DNA from 4 places in the Promicromonospora sp. CA-289599 genome. Region 2 is predicted to be linked to each of the others. Evidence: riboswitches for the same ligand, from Rfam matches in the RefSeq annotation. Region 2 holds a riboswitch; each other region holds the start of a gene.

Region 1 (5,358 bases), 370 kb from region 2:
CGTACCGATCCCCGCGTCCAGGATCACCGGGACGGACGCGGCGCCGGCGATCGCCTCGATGTTGCGCGGGTTGGCGATGCCGAGCCCGGAGCCGATCGGCGAGCCCAGCGGCATGACCGCCGCACAGCCGACGTCCTCCAGGCGGCGCGCGGTGATCGGGTCGTCGTTGGTGTACGGCAGCACGGTGAATCCGTCGTCGACCAGGATCTTGGCTGCCTCGACCAGGCCGACCACGTCGGGCAGGAGCGTCACGTCGTCGGCGATGACCTCCAGCTTGACCCAGTCGGTCGCGCACGCCTCGCGGGCGAGCTGCGCGGTGAGCACCGCCTCGCGCACGGAGAAGCAGCCGGCGGTGTTGGGTAGGGCGCGGATGCCCAGGCGTTCGAGCAGCCCCCAGACGGACGGGTCGCCGGCGGCTGCCGGGTCGTCCGACGGCCGGGGCCGGGACACGCGGCGCATCGCGACGGTCGTCAGCTCCGTGCCCGAGGCCACGAGCGCGTCCTCCAGGGCGAGCAGGCTCGCCGCTCCCCCGGTGCCCATGACCAGGCGTGATCCGAGCGTCGTGCCCGCGATGGTGAACGGTGTGTCAGTGCTCAGCATGCTCAGCCTCCCTGCACTGCGGTGACGACCTCGACACGGTCGCCCGGCCGGACGTACGTGGTGCCCCAGGCGCTGCGCGGCACGACGGCGTCGTCGAGTGCGACGGCGACCCCGCGCGGTGCGCCGTCGACCACGAGGTCGGGCAGCAGGCGGGCGACCAGGTCGGCGATCGGCAGCGGGCCGTCGAGCGGGTACGGCTCGCCGTTGACGACGGCCGCGCCGGGCGCCCCGGGAGCCTGCGCTCCGGCGGTGCCGGATGTCGCGGACGGTGCTGTGGTCATGCTGTGCCTCCTCGTTCGGTCCTGGGTGTGGTGCTGTGTGGTGTGGTGCTGTGTGGTGTGGTGCTGTGTGGCGCGGCGCGGTCCGCGACGGCGAACCGGAGCGGGTCCGCGTACCGGGTGGCCGCCTCGACGGCGGCCCTGACCTCCGGCCCGCCCGGCGACCCCGGCGGCCCCGGCGGCGCAGCGCCCAGCGCCTCGTCGACGGCGGCCGCCGTCAGCGGGGTGAGCAGGATGCCGTTGCGGTGGTGCCCCGTGGCCAGGTACAGGCCGTCGGCCGCCCGGCCCAGGAGCGGTGCGTTGTCCGGGCTGCCGGGCCGGGCCCGGGTGATGGCCCCCAGGAGGACCGCGTCGTCGAGCTCGGGCAGCAGGGCGCGGGCGTCGCGCAGCAGCGCGAAGACGTCGCCGGCGCGGGTCAGGTGGTTGTCGTCGCGCTCGTCCGACGTCGCGCCGACGACCAGCTCGCGCCGCCCGTCGGGCCGTACCCGGCGGGGTACCACGTAGACGGGTCGCCCCTGCACGGTGCCGCGCACCACTACCGCGGGCGAACGGTCGGCGGCGGCGTCCAGGCGCAGGGTCGTGCCGGGTACGGGCCGGGTGGGCGCACCCGCGAACAGGGCTGCGCTCGCGTGGCCGGCGGCCAGGACCACCGTCCCCGCGGAGTAGGCGGTGCCCGCGTCGTCGAGCACGCCGACGACTGCGCCGTCCGCCCAGGTCAGCGAGACCGCGGCGCGGGGCACGTGGGTCGCGCGGGCGGTGACCACGGCGAGCGCCGCGTGCACCGCACGCGGGTCCACCTGGTGGTCGCCGGGGACCCACGCCGCACCCGCCACCCGGGGCCCGACGCCGGGCTCGCGCCGCCGCGCCTCGGCGGGCGTGATCTCCACCGAGCCGAGACCCAGGTCCCGGTGCAGGGCGAGGATCCGGCGCAGCGCGACCAGGTCGTCGCCGTCGTAGGCGAGGGCGAGGGTCCCTGCGGTCTCCAGGCCGACGGCGCCGGCCGGCAGCCCCGCCGCGCGTTCGAGCGCGTCGGCGAACTCGGGCCAGAGGGCGAGCGAGGCCGTGCCCAGCCGCGTCTGCGCCTCCTCCCCGAAGCCCGCCTCCATGACCGGCGCGAGCATGCCCGCGGCGGCGTGGGTGGCGCCGTCGCCGGGCGCCGGGTCCAGGACGACGACGTTCGCCCCGGCCTCCAGCGCACGCCAGGCAGCGGTCAGGCCGATGATGCCCCCGCCGACGACGAGGACGTCGCACGCGTGACTGCTCGCACAGCTGACAACGTGGCTGCTCGCACGGCTGCTCAAGTGTTCTCCCTTCGCTGGCATGACCCAGATCAGGTTCGACGGTCGGCGCCCTGCGCCCTCTCAGCCCCGTCCGGGGCTCCCGTGCACGCGACAACCATAACCCTGCCCGGCGGCCGCTCCGGGACGCCTGTGCACCAGGCGCCGGCCCACCAGCGCGTCGACATACACTCACGCTCGTGGATCCCCGTACCCGGCTCGCCGACGCCCGCCTGTACCTGTGCACGGACGCCCGTCAGACCACCGGTGACCTGGAACCGTTCCTGCACGCGGCGCTGGAGGGCGGCGTCGACGTCGTCCAGCTCCGGGACAAGTCCCTGGAGGCGGCCCGCGAGGTAGAGCTGCACGCCCTCGTCGCTCGGGTGGCCACCGAGCACGGCGCGCTGTGGGCGGTCAACGACCGGGCCGACATCGCGCGGATCGCCGGTGCTCCCGTGGTGCACATGGGCCGGGGCGACCTGCCGTCCGGCGCGGTGCAGGCCCTGCTGGGCGAGGGCCCCGTGCTGGGCCGCTCCACCCACTCCCTCGACCAGGCGCTGGCAGCCGAGGCCGACGCCCGCGTCGACTACTTCTGCGTGGGTCCCGTCTGGGCCACACCCACCAAGCCGGGCCGCGCGGCCGTCGGCGTCGACCTGGTGCGCGACGTCGCCGCCAAGGAGCCGGCCACGCCCTGGTTCGCCATCGGCGGGGTCGACGACGCCCGCCTCGACCAGGTGCTCGACGCCGGGGCGCGCCGCGTCGTCGTCGTCCGCGCCATCACGCAGGCGGACGACCCGAGGGCCGCCGCCGCCGGTCTGCGGCGCAGGATCACGGACGCGGACGGGTAGCGCGAGCGGGGGTCAGCGCTCGTCCGCCGCGGGCCGGCTGCGCCGTCCGAGGACGAAGCCGACCGCACCACCGATCAGGAGCGCCCCGGCGCCGGACAGCAGTGCTGCCGCCCCGGGCGCATAGGTGCCGTCCGGGACGTAGGTCGTGCCCGACAGGGGCGCGTACGCGAACCAGCCGTAGGACGTCGGGCGGCTCTCGAACCAGGCGGCGGTGCCCAGGAGCACGAGTCCGAGGACGGCGAGGACCGGGACGACGACACGTACGGCGCGCTCCCGACGGGGTACCGGAGGCGGGGTGGCTGTCATGCCGCTCATCCTCCCGGCGCACGTCGCCGAGGGCAACCGTCGTTCCTGGCCACCCGGTGGACAGACGGGTCATTCCGGGTAGTTCTACCCACCGATATTCGACGACTTTTCACCTTTGTACTCGGTAGGGTGCTCCGGTTGCGCCTGTGTGGACCGTCCGGGCGAGCAATCTTTCGTGGAATGAGGAGGACGCATGAGCCTGGTCTCACGCGCGTTGAAGAACCGTCGATCCGTGGTGTCTGCCGGTGTGGTGACCCTCTTCGGGGTGGGGCTCGTGAGCTTCGCGCTCCTGTACGAGGGCGAGACGACAGCCGACGTCGAGCTGAACGACTCGGGCGTCTGGGTGACGCGGACCGCGTACGGCGAGCTCGGCCGGTTCAACTACGACGCGAAGGCCTTGGACGGCGTCCTGCTGGCAGGCGCCGGAAGCTTCGACGTGGAGCAGGACGCACAGCGTGTCCTCCTGAACAGCACGAGCAAGTTCTCCGCGAGCCCGGTGAACCCGGGGCAGCTCGTCCTCGACGCCACGATGAAGCTTCCCGCCGGTGCGCAGGTCGCCTCGGGCAGCGCGACCACCGCCGTCTACGACCCGGAGACCGGCAGGGCCTGGGTCCTCCCGTTCGCCTCCACCACGTTCGACGAGACCAAGCTCAAGCCCACGGTCAAGGCGGGCACCGGTGGCAGGCTCGCCGTCGGCGACGACGGCACGGTCCTCCTCGCCGTCCCGGGCGACGGCAAGCTCTACACGATCCCCACCACCAAGCAGGGCGTCGCCGAGCAGGTGGACGAGGCGAGCCTCCCCCTCGGCGCCGACGCCGAGGTGCAGGTCTCCGCGGTGGGTGACGAACCAGTGGTGTTCGACCAGACGTCCGGGACCCTGGTCCTGCCGGGCGGCGAGACGGTCAAGATCGCCGACGGCGCACAGGGCACGCTGCAGCAGCCGTCGAGCGCGACCGGCAACGTGGTGGTCGCGACGCTGAACGGCCTGGTCGTCCAGCCGCTCGCAGGCGGGACCTCCACCCTGCACTCGCTGACGGACGGGCCCGCAGCTGTCGCATCGGCCCCCGTGCAGCTCGGCGGGTGCGTCTACGGCGCCTGGTCGGGACCTGGTCAGGTGGTCCGGGAGTGCGCGGGCGAGGCCGACGACGTCAGGCAGGCGCTGGAGGGTGCGGACGCCTCCACGAACCTGGTCTACCGCGTCAACCGTGAGGTCATCGTGCTGAACGACGTCGCGAACGGTCAGCTGTGGATGGCCGCCGACGACTTCGAGATGGTCGACGACTGGGACTACATGCAGCCCAAGGACGGCGACGGCGAGAAGACCGAGTCGGAGCAGACCACCGCTATGCAGGTCGACCACTTCGTGGCCGACCGGAACAAGGCCAACACCACGCCGGTACCCGAGGACGACTCGATCGGCGTCCGGCCCGGCCGCACCACCGTGCTGAACGTGCTGGGCAACGACATGGACAAGGACGGCGACGTGCTGACGGCCTCGGTCGTCACCCCGCCCGAGGGCGTCACCGTCGACCGCGTGCTCGGCGGAGCGGCCCTGCAGGCCGACGTGCCGGACGACGCGACCGGTGACACCACCTTCACGTACCAGGTCGACGACGGCCGCGAGAACGGCAAGGCGACCGCCGAGGCCACCGTGCGGATCGTACCGCTGACGGAGAACAACCCACCGGTCCAGCCCGACGGCGAACCCGTGCTCCAGGTGGGCCAGGACCGTCTGGCCAGCATGAAGGTGCTGCCGTACTTCCAGGACCCCGACGGCGACGACCTCTACCTCTCGAACGCGACTACCGCCAACCCGCTGGACGAGGTGCGGTTCCGCCCGGACGGCACCGTCGAGTTCCGTGACGGCGGCGGCGCCACGGGCCTCAAGGTGGTCGACATCCGGGTCTCGGACTCGGAGGGCGAGGCCTTCGAGGGCAAGATGCACGTGGACGTCGTCGCCGCCAACGTCGCGCCGGTGCCCGTCCAGGACCACGTGACCGTGCTGACCGGCGAACCGGTCACAGTGAACCCGATGGTGAACGACCACGA
Region 2 (5,358 bases):
AAGCGCGAGCGCGGGCGCCGTCGGCTGATGGACGGCACGCTGTCCGCCATCACCGTGTTCGCCGGCGTCTACGCCCTGATCGGGACCGTCCAGGTCGCGCTGGACGCCGACCTGATCGGCCCGCTCCAGGCCGTCACCGCCACCGCCCTGGTCACCATCGGCGCGCTGGTGACGGGCGTGGCGGTGTTCAACTGGACGCGGGGGCGCTGACCTCAGGCGGCCGCGCGCTGCGCCGCCGGCCGGCGGCGCAGGAGCGGCTGCTGGATGGCGGGCGGGTCGTAGGCCATGTCGAGGCGGCCGACGTCGGTGCCGGGCGGCACTATCGCGTCGATCCGGTCCAGGATCTCGTCGCTCAGGACTACCTCGGCACCGGCCAGGGCACTGTCCAGGTGCTCCATGGTGCGCGGGCCGATGATCGCGGAGGTGACGCCCGGGTGGGCGATCGTGAACGCCATCGCCAGGTGGTTCAGGGGGATGCCCGCGTCCTCGGCGACAGGGACGAGCTGCTCGACGGCGTCGAGCCGCTGCTCGTCGCGCAGGTGCTCGAACCCGAACTGCGCCCGGTGGGTGTCGTTGTCCTGCCCCTTGCGGTACCGGCCGGTGAGCAGGCCTCCGGCGAGCGGGCTCCAGACCAGGGTGCCCATGCCGTACTGCTGGGCGACCGGCAGGACGTCGCGCTCGATCCCCCGGTTCAGGATGGAGTACGGCGGCTGCTCGGCCCTGAAGCGTTCCAGGCCGCGCCGCTCTGCCACCCACTGGGCCTGGACGATCTCGGCGGCGGGCATCGTCGACGAGCCGATGGCCCGCACCTTGCCGGAGCTGATCAGGTACGTCAGCGCCGCCAGCGTGTCCTCGACGTCGGTCTCGGGGTCGGGGCGGTGGATCTGGTAGAGGTCGATGTAGTCGGTGCCCAGGCGCCGCAGCGAGTTCTCGACCTCGGCGATGATCCAGCGGCGGGAGTTGCCGCGGTGGTTGGGGTCGTCGCTCATGGGCAGGTGCACCTTGGTGGCGAGCACGACGTCGTCGCGCCGCCCCTTGAGCGCCTTGCCCACGATCTCCTCGGACTCCCCGTGCGAGTAGAAGTCGGCGGTGTCGACGAAGTTGATGCCGGAGTCGAGGGCCTTGTGGATGATCTTGATCGACTCCTCGTGGTCGGGGTTGCCGACCGCGCCGAACATCATCGCGCCGAGCGCGTAGGGGCTGACCTTGATACCGGTCCGGCCGAGGTTGCGGTACTGCATGGGGCCCTCCTGGGGTCGAGAGGTCTGGTGAGCGCTCCGGCGATGTCGTACTCTGGAGCTAAGCGGAACGCTCTTCCAGAACTATATGGAAAGGCGTTCCGGATAGCAAGGGATGGAGTGGAGTGACCCAGAACACAGCGCCGCGGCCCCTGCGCGCCGACGCGCAACGCAACATCGACTCGCTGCTCGACGCCGCCAAGTCGGCCTTCGGCACGTCCGGCGTGGATGCGCCCGCGAAGGAGATCGCCGACCTGGCCGGCGTCGGCGTCGGCACGCTGTACCGGCACTTCCCCAAGCGCTCGGACCTGGTCAAGGCCGTGTTCCAGCACGAGGTCGACGCCACCGCCGACGCCGCTTCCGCGCTGGCGGCCGAGCACGGGCCGGTCGACGCCCTGGAGAGGTGGCTGCACCGGTACACGGAGTTCCTCGCGACCAAGCGCGGCCTCGCCTCGGCCCTGCACTCGGGCGACCCGGCGTTCGACGCGCTGCCCGGCTACTTCCTCGGCCGGCTCGGCCCGGCCCTCGGCTCCCTGCTCGACGCCGCTGTCGAGGCGGGGGCGATCCGTGCCGTCGTCAGCCCCCAGGACCTCCTGTACGCCGTGTCCAAGCTGAACCTGCCCATGGGTGACGAGGAGCCGGAGCACGGCCGGCGCATGATCGACCTGCTCGTGGACGGGCTGCAGTACGGGGCCGGGCAGACCGCTGGGTAGGGTGGGGCCGAAATGGCGCGGGGCGCCGGGCACCAGCCTGGCTGAGACGCACCCGTGGAACCTGCTCTAGGTAATTCTAGCGAAGGGAACGCCTCATGGGCTCCGTCCTGCCTGACTCCGCATCCCGCACCCGACCGCCCGGGCACCCGGTCGTGGCGCTGGCGATCGCCGGCTCGGACCCCTCCGGCGGCGCGGGGATCCAGGCCGACCTGAAGACCTTCGCGGCGCTCGGCGGGTACGGCTGCGCGGTGCTCACCGGACTGACCGCCCAGTCCACGACCGGCGTGGCGCGGGTGCTGCCCGTGCCCGCCGACATGGTGACCGCGCAGCTCGAGACCCTGTTCGCCGACGTCGCGGTGGACGCCGTGAAGATCGGCATGACGACGGACGCCGCCGTCGGCCGGGCCGTCGCCGCGGCCTTGCGTGACCTGCGGGCCGCCGGGCGTATGCCCTACGTGGTGCTCGACCCGGTGATGGTCTCGACGTCGGGCCACCGCCTGCTCGCGCCCGACGCCGAAGCCGTGCTGCGCGACGAGCTGCTGCCCCTGGCCGACCTGGTCACGCCGAACCTGCCGGAGGCAGCGGTGCTGCTCGGCGCCGAACGGGCCGGGGACGATCGCGAGGCGGCCGACCAGGCGCGTGCGCTCCTCGAGCTCGGGGCACGGTTCGCCCTCGTCAAGGGCGGGCACCTGGACTCGGCGGAGTCGGTCGACCACCTCGCGGGGGCCGGCCTCGGACCCGGCAGCAGCCCGGACGGCGTCGTCGCCCTGACCGCCCCGCGGATCCCCACGCGGAACACGCACGGGACGGGCTGCACGCTCAGCTCGGCGTGCGCGGTCCTGCGCCCCCGGCACGACGGGTGGGAGCCCACCGTACGCGCGGCGAAGGACTACCTGACCGGAGCCCTGCGCGCCGCGGACGACCTGGTCGTCGGCGGGACGGGCACCACGCCCGGTCCCTGGCGCGGCCACGGCCCGGTCGACCACGGCTTCGGGTCGGCCCGCCACCGACCGACTGACTCGGCGGCCCCGAGTCCCCGAGTCAGCGCCCCGGTCCGACCAGGCCACTGACTCGGCGGACTGCAGGCGCCGAGTCAGCACCGTGGTCGGACTCGTCGCGCCCCGTCAGATCGTCTTGAGGAGCTCCGCCGCGCGGGCGCGGGCCCAGGCGTCGGCCTCCAGGACGCCCTCGACCGACGTCGCGTCGCCGGCGTCCGTCGTCTCGTGCGCCTCGACGACGGCGGCCACCGTGTCGACGATGTCGAGGAAGCCGATGGCCCCGTCGTGGAACGCGTCCACGCACACCTCGTTCGCGGCGTTGTAGACGGCGGGGTGCGTGCCGCCGGCCTCGCCGACCTGCCGGGCGAGGCGGACGGCGGGGAAGGCGTCGTCGTCCAGGGGGGCGAACTCCCAGGTGGACGCCTGGGTCCAGTCGATGGGCACGTCGACGTCAGGCAGGCGGTCGGGCCACGACAGGCCCAGCGCGATCGGCACGAGCATCCGCGGCGGCCCGGCCTGGGCGATGGTGGAGCCGTCGGCGAACTCGACCATCGAGTGGATCATCTGCTGCGGGTGCACCACGACGTCGATCGCGGTGAACGGCAGGTCGAACAGCAGGTGCGCCTCGATCACCTCGAGGCCCTTGTTGACCAGGGTCGCGGAGTTGGTGGTGACCACGCGCCCCATCGAGAAGTTGGGGTGCCGCAGGGCCTGCGCGGGCGTGACGTCGCGCAGCTCGGCGCGCGTGCGGCCACGGAACGGTCCGCCGCTGGCGGTGACGACGAGCTTGCGGACCTCGGACGACGCACCCGAGCGCAGCGACTGCGCGATGGCGGAGTGCTCCGAGTCCACCGGCACGATCTGGCCCTCGTGCCGCACCGCCGCCTTGACCAGCGCGCCCCCGACGACCAGCGACTCCTTGTTCGCGAGCGCCAGCGTCGAGCCGGCGGCGAGCGCGGCGAGGGTGGGGCGCAGGCCCACTGACCCGGTGATGCCGTTGAGCACGACGTCGCTCCCCCGGCCGGCGAGCTCGGTCGCGGCGTCCGGTCCGGCGAGCACCTCGACGCCGTCGGCGCCCGCCTCCCGGAGCAGGTCCAGCAGGGTCGGGCGGGCGGCGGCGTCGGCCACCGCGACGGCGCGCACGCCGAGCGACGCGGCCTGCCGGGCGAGGAGCGGCAGGTCGGAGCCGCCGGCGGACAGGGCGTCCACCCGGAACCGCTCGGGGTTGCGCCCGATGACGTCGATGGCCTGCGTGCCGATGGAACCGGTGGAGCCGAGGAGGGTGACGCTTCGCATGGTGCACATCCTGTCAGCCCGCGGTGCCGGTCCTGGTCAGTCGCCGGCGGCCGGCTCCGCGCGGCCGCGGCCGAACATCCGCCAGCCCTTGACCACGCCTCGGGGGTCCGGGACGGGCTCGCCCGCGGCCTCCCAGCCGGCGTCGTCGACGAGCGGGACCACGTGGAGGCCGAAGTCCGCGAGGATCACCGGGATGGCACGGATCGCCGCGCGGTCCTTCTCGCGGTCCGCCTCCGACAGCTCTTCCCAGGGTCGCAGGTCCGGGTGCAGACGCCGGGCGTCGTCCCGCTGGGGCCCGTAGGTCCAGCCCGCTGCGGCCTTCTCGGCCATCCACCGCTCGTGCTCGTCGACGGCGCGGGCGTCGACCACGGGTTCTGGGATCCGGCCGTGCTCGCCGTCGCCGGCGGGTGCGACGGTGCAGCCCATCTGGCGGAGCCGGTCCGGGATGGCGCGCACCTGGGCTCGGTTCGCGGCCCGGAGGTCGTCGGACAGGTCGACCCACGAGACCATCGCCGGGGTGCTCTCCCAGGCCACGCCGCGCGAGCGCTGGTTGCGCAGGTAGGTCAGGTGGGCGGAGACGGCCATGAGGTCGTAGACGTCGTCGTGCACCAGCACGCCGGGCGCGGTCGCCCTGCGCAGCAGCGTGCCCGGTTCGACGACGTCGAGCCGCCCGCCGAGGTCGTCGAGGATCGCGCCGTCGTGGGTGCCGAACAGGCCGCCGAGGCCCGCGAGGCGGTTGAGGCGGAGCACGACGGCGCCCTCGCCGGCACGCCAGAGGTCGCTGTCCCGCAGCGCGTGCCGGAGCGCGTCCCCGTCGTCGTCGTGGCACACGTAGACCCGCTGGGGCGTGCCGATCGCGCGCACCTCGGCGAACGTCTCGACCGGGACGAGCCGGCAGGCCGCCCGCACGCTGGGCCAGCGTGCCCGCAGCGCCTGCGCCGCGACGCGGGCACCGGGACCGACGAGGGTCACCGTGAGCGGTTCGCCGCCGGACGCGATCTCGACGCTCCGCAGCCGCGCGAACGCCACGACGAGCGCCCTGCCGAACGTGCCGTGCCCGACCACCGAGACGTGGGGTGTGGCGCCGCGCGCGACCGTCTGGTCGCGCCGGGC
Region 3 (5,358 bases), 1.3 Mb from region 2:
AGGACCCGTCCTACCTGGCGTGGAACTACACGCTGCGGTCCTCGGACGGGCACGTCGCGAACCACCTCGACCCGGCCGACGTCGGCTGGCACGCGGGCAACTGGTTCATGAACATGCACTCGATAGGCCTGGAGCACGAGGGCTGGGCCGGTACGGGTGCCTGGTACACGGAGGCGATGTACCAGGCGTCGGCGGACCTGGTCCGGCACCTGGCGGCGGAGCACGACATCCCGCTCGACCGGGCGCACGTCATCGGGCACGACCAGGTGCCGGGCATCCTGCCCGGGTCCACCAGGAACGTGCACTGGGACCCGGGCCCCTACTGGGACTGGGACCACTACTTCGAGCTGCTCGGTGCCCCCATCGGCGGTGACCTGGAGGCGACGACGAACGTCGCACCGGGCGACGTGGTCGAGGTGCGCACCGGGTACGCCGACAACCCGAACACCGTGACGGGCTGTGAGCAGGCGTCTCCGGGCTCGGGCGCGTGCGTAGCCGGCGCGGGGACGAACTTCCGGTACCTGCACCAGTCGCCGTCGGCCGACGCGCCGCTGGCGAAGGACCCGGGCTGGAAGCCGGACGGGTCGGACGGAACCACGTACGCGAGCGACGTGAGCGCGCGCGTCCAGTCGGGGCACAAGCTCGTCGTCGACCAGGTAGAGGGCGACTGGCTGGGCGTGTGGTGGGCCGGTTCGCTGGCCTGGCTGCACAACCCGGCCGAGCGCCCGGTGGTGGTGCCGGCGACGGCGAAGACGGTCACGGTCGCGGGCGACGCCCCGGCGCCGGTCTTCGGCAGGGCCTACCCGGAGGCAGCAGCGTACGAGGAGCACCCGGGCGTCCCGGTGCAGCCGGTCACGCCGATCGAGTACCGCGTGGGCGTGGACCAGACGTACGCGGTGGCCGACGACCACGTCGCGTCCGACTACTACCGGGCCACCACGTTCGACGGCACGGGACCGGGCGACCGCACGGTGGTGCGCGGCAACGACGTGTACTACCAGGTGTGGCTGGCGCACCGGCACGTCTTCGTCAACGCGTCCGACGTCGAGCTGCACGACCCGGTGGTGGCCGATGTGTCCGGGCCGAGCATCGAGGGCAGGGCCAAGCCGGGGAAGGTCCTGCGCGCGGACGCCGGCACGTACCTCCCGAACGACGTCCGCGTCCGCTACCAGTGGCTGCGCGACGGCGAGCCGGTGTCCCGGGCGATCGGCAGCAGGTACCTCGTGACGGGCCGCGACCAGGGCGCCGAGCTCACGGTCCGGGTGACGGTCTCGGCGAAGGGCCACGCCTCGGCGGCGTACACGTCGGAACCGCGGGGTGTCCCGGGCCGCTAGGCGGCCGCGGGGGTGACGGACACTCCGCGGCCGACAGGCCGGATCACCAGTTCGGCGTGACACCCGGCAGGTTGCGCGGCAGCCTCACGTTCTTCGGGTGGTAGACGTACGTGATGCCGTCGGTCGAGGTCTGCCACACACGCTCGAAGTTTTCCCGCGTGTAGACGGAACGCACGGCCTCGTTGCTCGCCTTGTTCGGGTCGTTGATGATCGGGTCGCCTGCTGCGGTGAACCCGACCAGCGTCACGAGGTGCCCGTTGGTGCCGTACCCGGCCTCAGGCATCTCCTCCTCCTCGAAGCTGATCGAGAAGATGAGCGGGATGCCCGCCTTGATGAACTTCTCGGCCTCCGCGAGGGACCGCAGCCGGGTCACGAACGAGTCCAGCCCGAACGTGCTGGCGTACGCGGCGTTGAACGGCCAGTTGCCCGCGCCCTCGTACGTGTAGTCCCAGGTCCGCATGGCGGCGTAATCGACCTGCGGGTCACCGTTCGGGGCCTCGATGCCCTCGAGCTCGGCCTCCGGCACCTCGCGCCCGTAGTAGTACAGCACCATGGACGACGACGTCGGCGAGCACCACACCTGGCCGCCGCCCCCGAACTCGGGGTACTCGCCGCGGTGGATGTTCTGGCTGAACTGCGGCACGTCGAGCGACACCGCACGACCGAGCGTGAAGTCGCTGGTGCCCGTGTAGTGCGAGTCGGGCAGGTACTCGTTGGTCATGGTGCTCACCGAGTCCAGCCGCGGCGATACCCGGGTGCCCTCGGGCCGGTACAGCGTGGCCCGCGTCTGGAACGCGTCGGGCTCGTTGCCCGACTTCGCGACGAAGGTGTCCGTGAACAGGTACGCGTCCGCGTCGGTCTGCCCGTTCACGGAGGTGCGGTGGATGTCGCCGACGCTGCCGTCGGCGGGTGCGAACTCGGCGCCCGACGCCCAGCGGCTCATCACGAACCACTTGGTCCACGTCCCGTCGGCCTTGCGGCCCCGGAACTCGATCTCCACCCACGTGCCGGTGGGCGTGTGCGCGTTCCACGAGCTCACGGACTCGTCGATCAGGTACCCGGCCGCGACGACCGGCGACGTCCACCGGCCCGTCTCGTAGGTGACGGGAGTGCCGTCGCCGAACGGGTCGGTGTACTCGACGGTGTCGCCGCCGTGCTTCAGCACGAGCCCGCCCTTGGCGTTCGGCCGCAGGTTCGAGGTCTCGCCCGCACGTAGCTCGCGTACCCCGTCCCAGGAGGTCAGCGTGATCTGGTTGTCCGACGCCGCCGGACCCGGCCCGTCCGCAGCCGCCGCACCCGCCACGATTCCTGCTTGCACTACGAGCGCTCCCGTCGCCATCAGCGCGAACACCCTCGTTCGCAGCTTTCCTCGAACTGACATGTGTGCCTCCACGTCGGGGCCCGCCGCTGGGTGAAGCGAGCCATGAGGTCTCTCTATCAGAGCGGAAGAGCTTTGGCCCCGAAAGAGAGACCCCGGTGAGCACAGACGGCTCGGGGTGCTAACGTCGGCGGCGATCCCACGGGTGCCTCACGCAGGGGCTGAGATCGGGCTGTTCGGCCCGGGACCGTTGAACCTGTCCGGTTAACACCGGCGTAGGAAGCAGGAGTCTCATGATGGAGAAGTCCCAGTCCCGCACGCTCGCTTACCAGTACGAGCGCGACCACGAGCACGACGGCGGGTACAGCACACCGCAGGACGGCACGGGTCTCCGGGTGCCGGTCACGGAGATCACGCTGGCCCCGTCGCCCGACGGCGCCCCCAACGAGCCGGTCCGGGTCTATCGCACGCAAGGCCCCGGTTCCGACCCGGTCCGTGGCCTCGCTCCCGCCCGCGAACCCTGGGTCGTGGCACGCGGAGACACGGAGGAGTACGACGGCCGCGATCGGGCACTGGCCGACGACGGGCGCGGCGCGCTGCGCCGCGGTGCCGCCAGCCAGGAGTGGCAGGGTGAACGACGCCGGCCCCGCCGGGCGCTCCCCGGCCGGACCGTCACCCAGATGCACTACGCACGCCAGGGCGTGATCACGCCCGAGATGCGGTTCGTCGCGGTGCGCGAGAACTGCGACGTCGAGCTCGTGCGCAGCGAGGTGGCCGCTGGCCGGGCGATCATCCCGAACAACGTGAACCACCCGGAGTCGGAGCCGATGATCATCGGCAGGGCGTTCCTGGTGAAGGTCAACGCGAACATCGGCAACTCCGCCGTCCACAGCTCCATCGCGGAGGAGGTGGAAAAGCTCGAGTGGGCCACCAAGTGGGGTGCCGACACGGTCATGGACCTGTCCACGGGCGACGACATCCACACCACGCGCGAATGGCTCATGCGGAACTCGCCGGTGCCCATCGGCACCGTGCCGATCTACCAGGCCCTGGAGAAGGTGAACGGCGACGCCAGCGCGCTGACCTGGGAGATCTACCGCGACACGGTGATCGAGCAGTGCGAGCAGGGCGTCGACTACATGACCGTGCACGCCGGCGTGCTCCTGCGGTACGTGCCGCTCACCGCCGACCGAGTCACGGGCATCGTCTCGCGCGGCGGGTCGATCCTCGCGGGCTGGTGCCTGGCGCACCACCAGGAGAACTTCCTCTACACGCACTTCGACGAGCTCTGCGAGATCTTCGCCCGGTACGACGTCGCCTTCTCCCTCGGCGACGGCCTGCGGCCGGGCTCGCTCGCCGACGCGAACGACGCCGCGCAGTTCGCCGAGCTCGACACCCTCGCCGAGCTGACGAAACGGGCCTGGGCCCACGACGTCCAGGTCATGGTCGAGGGGCCCGGACACGTCCCGTTCCACCTGGTGCGCGAGAACGTGGAGCGGCAGCAGGAGCTCTGCGACGGCGCCCCGTTCTACACGCTCGGCCCGCTCGTGACCGACATCGCGCCCGGGTACGACCACATCACCTCAGCGATCGGCGCCACCGAGATCGCCCGGTACGGCACCGCGATGCTCTGCTATGTCACGCCCAAGGAGCACCTCGGCCTGCCGAACCGCGACGACGTGCGCACCGGCGTGGTGACCTACAAGATCGCCGCGCACGCCGCCGACGTCGCCAAGGGGCACCCCGGCGCCCGCGACCGGGACGACGCCCTGTCCAAGGCCCGCTTCGAGTTCCGCTGGCGGGACCAGTTCAACCTGTCGCTCGACCCGGAGCTCGCGGAGTCGTACCACGACGAGACGCTTCCGGCCGAGGCCGCGAAGACCGCGCACTTCTGCTCGATGTGCGGGCCGAAGTTCTGCTCGATGCGGATCTCGCAGGACATCCGCGACGAGTTCGGCGGGGCGCAGCACCAGGCGGCGCTCGCGGACGCGGCGTCGGCGTCGGCGTCCGCTCAAGCGGAGGGCATGGCCCAGAAGTCCGCGGAGTTCCGCGAGTCGGGCGGCGAGGTCTACCTCCCGGCCCCGACCCTCCGCCCCTGACCATTCGTTGAGTGCTGGCTATTTGCGGGCCGGAGCGTGCTGAGCCCGCAAATAGCCAGCACTCAACGAGGACGGTCAGGGTAGGTCCGGGACCGGGCCCGTCGTCGTGCCCTCGACCAGGGTCACCGGCAGCACCACCGACCGGGGCTCCTCGCCGGCCAGCAGCGCGATGACGGCCAGGCCGAGCGCCCGGCCCTTCTCCACGAGCGGCTGGTGCACGCTGGTGAGCACGTCGGGGGAGAGCCACGGCAGGTCGAGCCCGTCGAACCCGGCCACCGACACGTCCTCGGGCACCCGCAGCCCGAGCTCGCGGGCGGCGATCACCGCACCGGCGGCGAGCAGGTCGGAGTGCGCGACGATCGCCGTCGGACGGTCCCGGGCGGGCGCCCACTCGGACAGGATCTCGGTGGCGGCGTCGCGCCCGTGCTCCACGAGCGACGCGGGCGTCTCCCACGAGATGACGGGCTCGATGACGTCCCGTACGCCGGCCAGCCGGTTGCGGGTCGGCGTGCGCTCGGCGGACGCGAGCCGGTCGGCGTCGACCAGCCCGGACCGCTCGTCCCGCCCGAACGGCAGCGTGATCTCCGCGATCCGCGTGTGCCCGAGC
Region 4 (5,358 bases), 2.4 Mb from region 2:
ATCTGGGTGGTCTGGGCCGCCGCCGTTGCATGGTCGGTGCGCGCGTACCGTCGCGACAAGGCCGTCGAGACTGCCGAGACTGCCGAGCCCGCTGAGGCAGCCAAGCCCCACGGGCCGGAGGCCGATAGCGTGTCGGTATGACGTCCGACCGGGTAGCGGTGATCACTGTCTCCGACCGTTGTGCACGCGGCGAGGCCGAGGACCGGTCTGGTCCGACGGCGGTGTCTCTCCTGGAAGAGGCCGGGCTCACCGACGTGCATCAGCACCTCGTGCCCGACGGCGTCGAGTCGGTCCGGGACGTGCTGCGTGCCGTGCTCGACGACGGCGCGCGGCTCGTCATCACCACCGGCGGCACCGGGATCGCCCCGCGGGACCTCACCCCCGAGGGCACGCGCGAGGTGATCGATCAGGAGATCGCGGGGATCGCGGAGGCCGTCCGTCAGCAGGGCATCGCGGCGGGCGTCCCTACCGCCGCGCTCTCCAGGGGGCTGGCCGGGATCGCCGGCACCGCCGACGGGGAGCGCGCGCTGGTGGTGAACCTGCCCGGGTCGTCCGGCGGGGTGCGCGACGGGCTCCAGGTGGTGCTCACGCTCTGGCCGCACGTCCGCTCGCAGCTCGTCGGCGGCGACCACTGACCCGAGCCGGGTCGGACACCTGAGCGGGGTCAGCCGCCCGCGAAGGGGGGCAGGACGTCTACCGTCGCGCCGTCCGGGACCTGGGCGTCGTCGGACGTCGTGCGGGCGCCCGCCACCAGCAGGGCGCACTTCGGCAGCACGTCCGCCAGGCGCGGGTGCGCTGCCGTGAGGGCAGCGCGGAGGGCGGCCACCGACGTCGGGCCGCCGAGCTGTTCGGTGGTGACACCGGCGGCCTCCCGGGCGCCGGCGAAATAGCGGACGGTGATCATGCCGGACGCTCCCAGTCGCCCGACTTGCCGCCCGTCTTGCGCTCGAGGCGCACGTCCGCGAGCGAGACGGACTTGTCCAGGCCCTTGACCATGTCGACGACGGCGAGGCCCGCGACCGCGACCGCGGTGAGCGCCTCCATCTCGACCCCCGTGCGGTCGGCCGTGCGGACGGTCGCCGTGATCGTGACGCCGTCGTCGGTCACCTCGAGGTCCACCGCGGCGCCGTGCACGCCGATCACGTGCGCGAGCGGCAGCAGCTCCGGCGTCCTCTTCGCGGCCGCTATCCCGGCGATCCGGGCCACGGCCAGCACGTCCCCCTTGGGGACGGCGCCGTCGCGCAGCGCCCGCACGACGTCGGGACCGCAGCGGACGCTGCCCGTCGCGGTGGCGGAGCGGATCGTCGGCTGCTTGGCGGTGACATCGACCATGCGGGCCTGGCCGCGGTCGTCAAGGTGCGTGAAGCTCACGGGACCAGGGTGTCACGTCGGGCTCGCAGGCCGAACCGGCACGGGCCGAACCCGGCCGGCACCTGAGACGGCGTGCGGTCAGCGTGCCGCGCGCCGGGCGGCGAGCCGCAGGGCGGCGGTGGACGCGCCCTTCGCCGCCATGCGCTTCGCGAACACCGCGGTGCCCGCGGCGACCGCCGCGAACACGGTGGCCTGCACCAGGTCCAGCTCCGGGTCGTCCGCCTTGCTGGGCGCGTCGTTACCGGTCACGCCTTTCCAGATCATGCTGACCGCCTTCTGCGCGACCCAGCCGGCCGCGAGCGTCAGGGCAAGAGTGCCGACCTTCTCGGCGAGTGTCTGTTCCGTCTCGATCTTGGCCATCCCTACACCGTAGCGTCCGACCAGCCAGTAGGCTGGCCGGACACGACAGGGGAGCGCCACACGGCGCTGAGAGTGCGGAACACCGCAGACCCTTGAACCTGATCCGGGTAAGACCGGCGGAGGAAGTCGAGGCACGATGTTGCGTCCTACCGGTGCTCGCACGGGCACCATCCATGTTGTTCCGGCCGCCGGAGCGCTCTCCGTGGCGCTCCTGCTCGCCGGGTGCGGCGGCTCTGGGTCCGATGGTTCCGGGACCGGCGGGGGCGACCCGGCGGCGTCGGGCACCGTGACCCTCGTGACCCACGACTCCTGGGCGCTCGACGAGAAGGTCGTCGAGCAGTTCGAGGAGGAGTCCGGGCTGACCGTCGAGGTCAGCGCGGCGGGCGACGCCGGAACCCTGGTGAACCAGCTGGTGCTGACCAAGGACGCCCCGCTCGGCGACGCCGTCTTCGGCATCGACAACACCTTCGCGTCCCGCGCGCTCGAGGCGGGGGTCGTCGAGGAGTACACCCCGGCGGACCTGCCCGACGGCGTCGAGCAGCTGGGCGGCGCGCTCACCCCGATCGACCAGGGCGACGTCTGCGTGAACGCGGACGAGGCCTGGTTCGAGCAGTCGGACCTCGAGGTCCCGAAGACGCTCGAGGACCTGGCCGACCCGGAGTACCGGGACCTGCTCGTGGTGAGCAACCCCGCGACGTCGTCGCCCGGGCTCGCCTTCCTGCTGGCGACCGTCGGGGCGTTCGGCGAGGACGGGTTCGAGGACTACTGGGCGTCCCTGGTCGACAACGGCGTCAAGGTCGCCGACTCGTGGGAGGACGCCTACTACGTGGACTTCTCGGGCGCGGGTGAGGGCGGCGAGCGCCCGCTCGTCCTGTCGTACGCGACCTCGCCGGCCTTCACCGTCAGCGAGGACGGTTCCGGGTCGACCACCAGCGCGCTGCTCGAGACGTGCTTCCGGCAGGTCGAGTACGCGGGGGTGCTCGCCGGGTCGGACAACCCGGAGGGCGCCCAGGCGTTCGTCGACTTCCTGCTCGGCGCGGACGCCCAGGCCGCGCTGCCCGAGTCGATGTACATGTACCCGGCCGACCCCGCCACGGAGCTGCCCGCCGACTGGGAGAAGTTCGCACCCCAGGCGGAGACGCCGTTCGAGGTGGATCCCGCCGAGGTGAGCGAGCACCGCGACGAGTGGATAGAGCGGTGGACAGAGACCGTAGTCGGCTGAGCCTGCGGCCCGCGCCGCTGCTCTGGGGGACGGCGGTCGCCGTCCCCCTCGGGTTCCTCGCCGTCTTCTTCGCCTGGCCCGTGGCCGCGCTGGTGGTCCGCGGGTTCGTGCCCGACGGCGTGCTCGACCTCACCGGTTTCGCGGAGGTGCTGTCCAGCCCGCGCACGTGGCGGCTCGTGTGGCTCACCCTGACCCAGGCTGTGCTCGGCACCGCCTTCTCGGTGCTGCTCGGACTGCCGCTCGCGTACCTGCTCTACCGCCGGTCGTTCCCCGGCCGGGTACTGGTGCGCGGGCTCGTGACGGTGCCGTTCGTGCTGCCCGCCGTCGTGGTCGGCGTCGCGTTCCGCACCCTGTTCGCGCCCGGCGGCACGCTCGGCTTCCTCAGGCTGGAGGAGTCGCTGGCCGGGATAGTCGTCGCCCTCGTCTTCTTCAACGTGTCGGTGGTCGTGCGGACCGTCGGCGGGCTGTGGGAACGGCTCGACCCCAGGACCGAGCAGGCCGCCGCGTCGCTCGGGGCAGGGCCCGCGCGGGTCTTCCGCACGGTGACGCTGCCCTCGCTGGCGCCCGCTGTCGCGTCCGCGGCCGCAGTGGTGTTCCTGTTCTGCGCCACCGCCTTCGGGGTCGTGCTGGTCCTCGGCGGCGTGCGGTACGGCACCATCGAGACCGAGATCTGGACGCGCACCACCCAGTTCCTGGACCTGCGGACGGCCTCGGTGCTCTCGATCCTGCAGCTCGTGGTCATCTCGGGCGCCCTCGCGGTGTCCGCCCGGGCCCGCCGCCGGCGGGAGGCGGCGCTGCGCCTCGTGTCCACGCACGGCTCGGCCAGGCGGTTGTCCTGGCGGTCGCCCCAGGACATGACGACGGCGCTGGTGGGCGCGGCGATCGTCGGCGGGCTCATGGTGCTGCCGCTGGCCGGCCTGGTGACCCGCAGCTTCCGCGAGCCCGACGGCTCCTGGGGACCAGGGAACTACGTGGCGCTCGGGACCACCGGTGAGCGCAACGCACTGGTCGTCACCGTGTGGGAGGCCACCGCTACCTCGCTCCGGACCGCACTGGCCGCGACGGTGATCGCCCTGGTGGTCGGCGGTCTCGTGGCGCTCGTGGTGTCCCGGCGGCCGCGGTCGGTCGGCGCACGCCGCGCCGTCGGGGCGCTGGACGGGCTGTTCATGCTCCCGCTCGGGGTGTCCGCGGTGACCGTCGGATTCGGGTTCCTCATCACCATGGACCAGCCGGTGCTCGGTGTGGACCTGCGGACCTCCGGGCTGCTCGTCCCCGTGGCGCAGGCGGTGGTCGCCGTACCCCTCGTCGTGCGTACGGTGCTGCCCGTGCTCCGGGCTATCGACCCCCGGTTGCGCGAGGTCGCCGCCGTGCTCGGTTCCGGCCCCGGCCGCGTGCTGCGGACCGTGGACCTGCCGATCGCCCTGCGCTCGGTCGGGCTGGCCACCGGGTTCGCCTTCGCGGTGTCGCTCGGTGAGTTCGGTGCGACATCGTTCCTCGCACGGCCCGACGGCGCCACCCTCCCCGTCGTGATCTACCGCCTCATCGGGCGGCCCGGCGCCGAGAACTACGGGATGGCGCTCGCGGCGTCGGTGGTGCTCGCCGTGCTCACCGCGACGGTGATGATGCTGGCTGAGCGGTTGCGCGACGAGCGCGCCGGAGGGGAGTTCTGATGGCTGGGCTGGAAGTTCGGGACGTCAGTGTGCGGTACGGGGGCCCGACCGGGGTGACCGCGGTGGACCGGGTGTCGCTGACCGTCGCGCCCGGCGAGGTGGTCGCGCTGCTCGGCCCGAGCGGGTGTGGCAAGTCGTCGCTGCTGCGTGCGGTGGCCGGGCTCGAGCCCCTGGCCGGCGGCAGCGTCCGGTACGACGGCGAGGACCTCGCCGGGGTGCCGGTCCACAGGCGCAGGTTCGGGCTCATGTTCCAGGAGGGTCAGCTCTTCCCGCACCGGGACGTACGGCGGAACGTCGCCTACGGGCTGGAGACCCAGGACCTGACCCGGGACGAGCGGGACGAGCGGGTGAGCACGCTGCTCGACCTCGTGGGGCTCGCCGGCTACGAGCAGCGGGCCGTGCCCACGCTGTCCGGAGGCGAGCAGCAGCGGGTGGCCCTCGCGCGGGCCCTGGCCCCCCGGCCCCGTCTGCTCCTGCTGGACGAGCCGCTCTCCGCGCTCGATAGGCAGCTCCGGGAACGGCTCGCGAGCGAGGTGCGCTCAGCGCTGGTCGAGACCGGCACGACGGCGGTGTTCGTCACGCACGACCACGCCGAGGCGGCCGCCGTCGCCGACCGGATCGGCGTCATGGACCGGGGGCTGCTGCTGCAGGTCGCCGGCCCGGGCGAGCTGCGGGCCGCACCGGCGTCGGATCGCGTCGCGGAGTTCCTGGGCCTGCGCGGCTGAGCCGTTCCGC

What was found. A riboswitch is a leader RNA that binds a small molecule or an ion and turns the genes downstream of it on or off. The one in region 2 is predicted to bind thiamine pyrophosphate.
Region 1: linked by a shared signal. The riboswitch ahead of thiO (glycine oxidase ThiO) and the one ahead of thiD (bifunctional hydroxymethylpyrimidine kinase/phosphomethylpyrimidine kinase) in region 2 are both predicted to bind thiamine pyrophosphate.
Region 3: linked by a shared signal. The riboswitch ahead of thiC (phosphomethylpyrimidine synthase ThiC) and the one ahead of thiD (bifunctional hydroxymethylpyrimidine kinase/phosphomethylpyrimidine kinase) in region 2 are both predicted to bind thiamine pyrophosphate.
Region 4: linked by a shared signal. The riboswitch ahead of ACQEVI_RS10380 (thiamine ABC transporter substrate-binding protein) and the one ahead of thiD (bifunctional hydroxymethylpyrimidine kinase/phosphomethylpyrimidine kinase) in region 2 are both predicted to bind thiamine pyrophosphate.

The regions. Positions count from the first base shown of each region.
Region 1 covers NZ_JBNJNI010000001.1:5,051,413-5,056,770, reverse strand. The annotation lists gene ACQEVI_RS22490 (thiazole synthase) at 1-600, opposite strand, end outside; gene thiS (sulfur carrier protein ThiS) at 603-881, opposite strand; gene thiO (glycine oxidase ThiO) at 878-2,179, opposite strand; TPP riboswitch at 2,169-2,272, opposite strand; gene thiE (thiamine phosphate synthase) at 2,356-3,003, shown strand; gene ACQEVI_RS22470 (hypothetical protein) at 3,016-3,309, opposite strand; gene ACQEVI_RS22465 (Ig-like domain-containing protein) at 3,503-5,358, shown strand, end outside.
Region 2 covers NZ_JBNJNI010000001.1:4,685,948-4,691,305, reverse strand. The annotation lists gene ACQEVI_RS20895 (hypothetical protein) at 1-210, shown strand, start outside; gene ACQEVI_RS20890 (aldo/keto reductase) at 213-1,241, opposite strand; gene ACQEVI_RS20885 (TetR/AcrR family transcriptional regulator) at 1,364-1,951, shown strand; TPP riboswitch at 1,960-2,057, shown strand; gene thiD (bifunctional hydroxymethylpyrimidine kinase/phosphomethylpyrimidine kinase) at 2,047-3,021, shown strand; gene dxr (1-deoxy-D-xylulose-5-phosphate reductoisomerase) at 3,076-4,245, opposite strand; gene ACQEVI_RS20870 (RyR domain-containing protein) at 4,282-5,358, opposite strand, start outside.
Region 3 covers NZ_JBNJNI010000001.1:3,395,886-3,401,243, forward strand. The annotation lists gene ACQEVI_RS15060 (N-acetylmuramoyl-L-alanine amidase) at 1-1,334, shown strand, start outside; gene ACQEVI_RS15065 (C39 family peptidase) at 1,378-2,715, opposite strand; TPP riboswitch at 2,846-2,951, shown strand; gene thiC (phosphomethylpyrimidine synthase ThiC) at 2,946-4,751, shown strand; gene ACQEVI_RS15075 (LacI family DNA-binding transcriptional regulator) at 4,827-5,358, opposite strand, start outside.
Region 4 covers NZ_JBNJNI010000001.1:2,334,646-2,340,003, reverse strand. The annotation lists gene ACQEVI_RS10405 (sulfite exporter TauE/SafE family protein) at 1-141, shown strand, start outside; gene ACQEVI_RS10400 (MogA/MoaB family molybdenum cofactor biosynthesis protein) at 138-635, shown strand; gene ACQEVI_RS10395 (MoaD/ThiS family protein) at 665-904, opposite strand; gene moaC (cyclic pyranopterin monophosphate synthase MoaC) at 901-1,371, opposite strand; gene ACQEVI_RS10385 (DUF4235 domain-containing protein) at 1,450-1,731, opposite strand; TPP riboswitch at 1,769-1,873, shown strand; gene ACQEVI_RS10380 (thiamine ABC transporter substrate-binding protein) at 1,868-2,953, shown strand; gene ACQEVI_RS10375 (ABC transporter permease) at 2,929-4,623, shown strand; gene ACQEVI_RS10370 (ABC transporter ATP-binding protein) at 4,623-5,348, shown strand.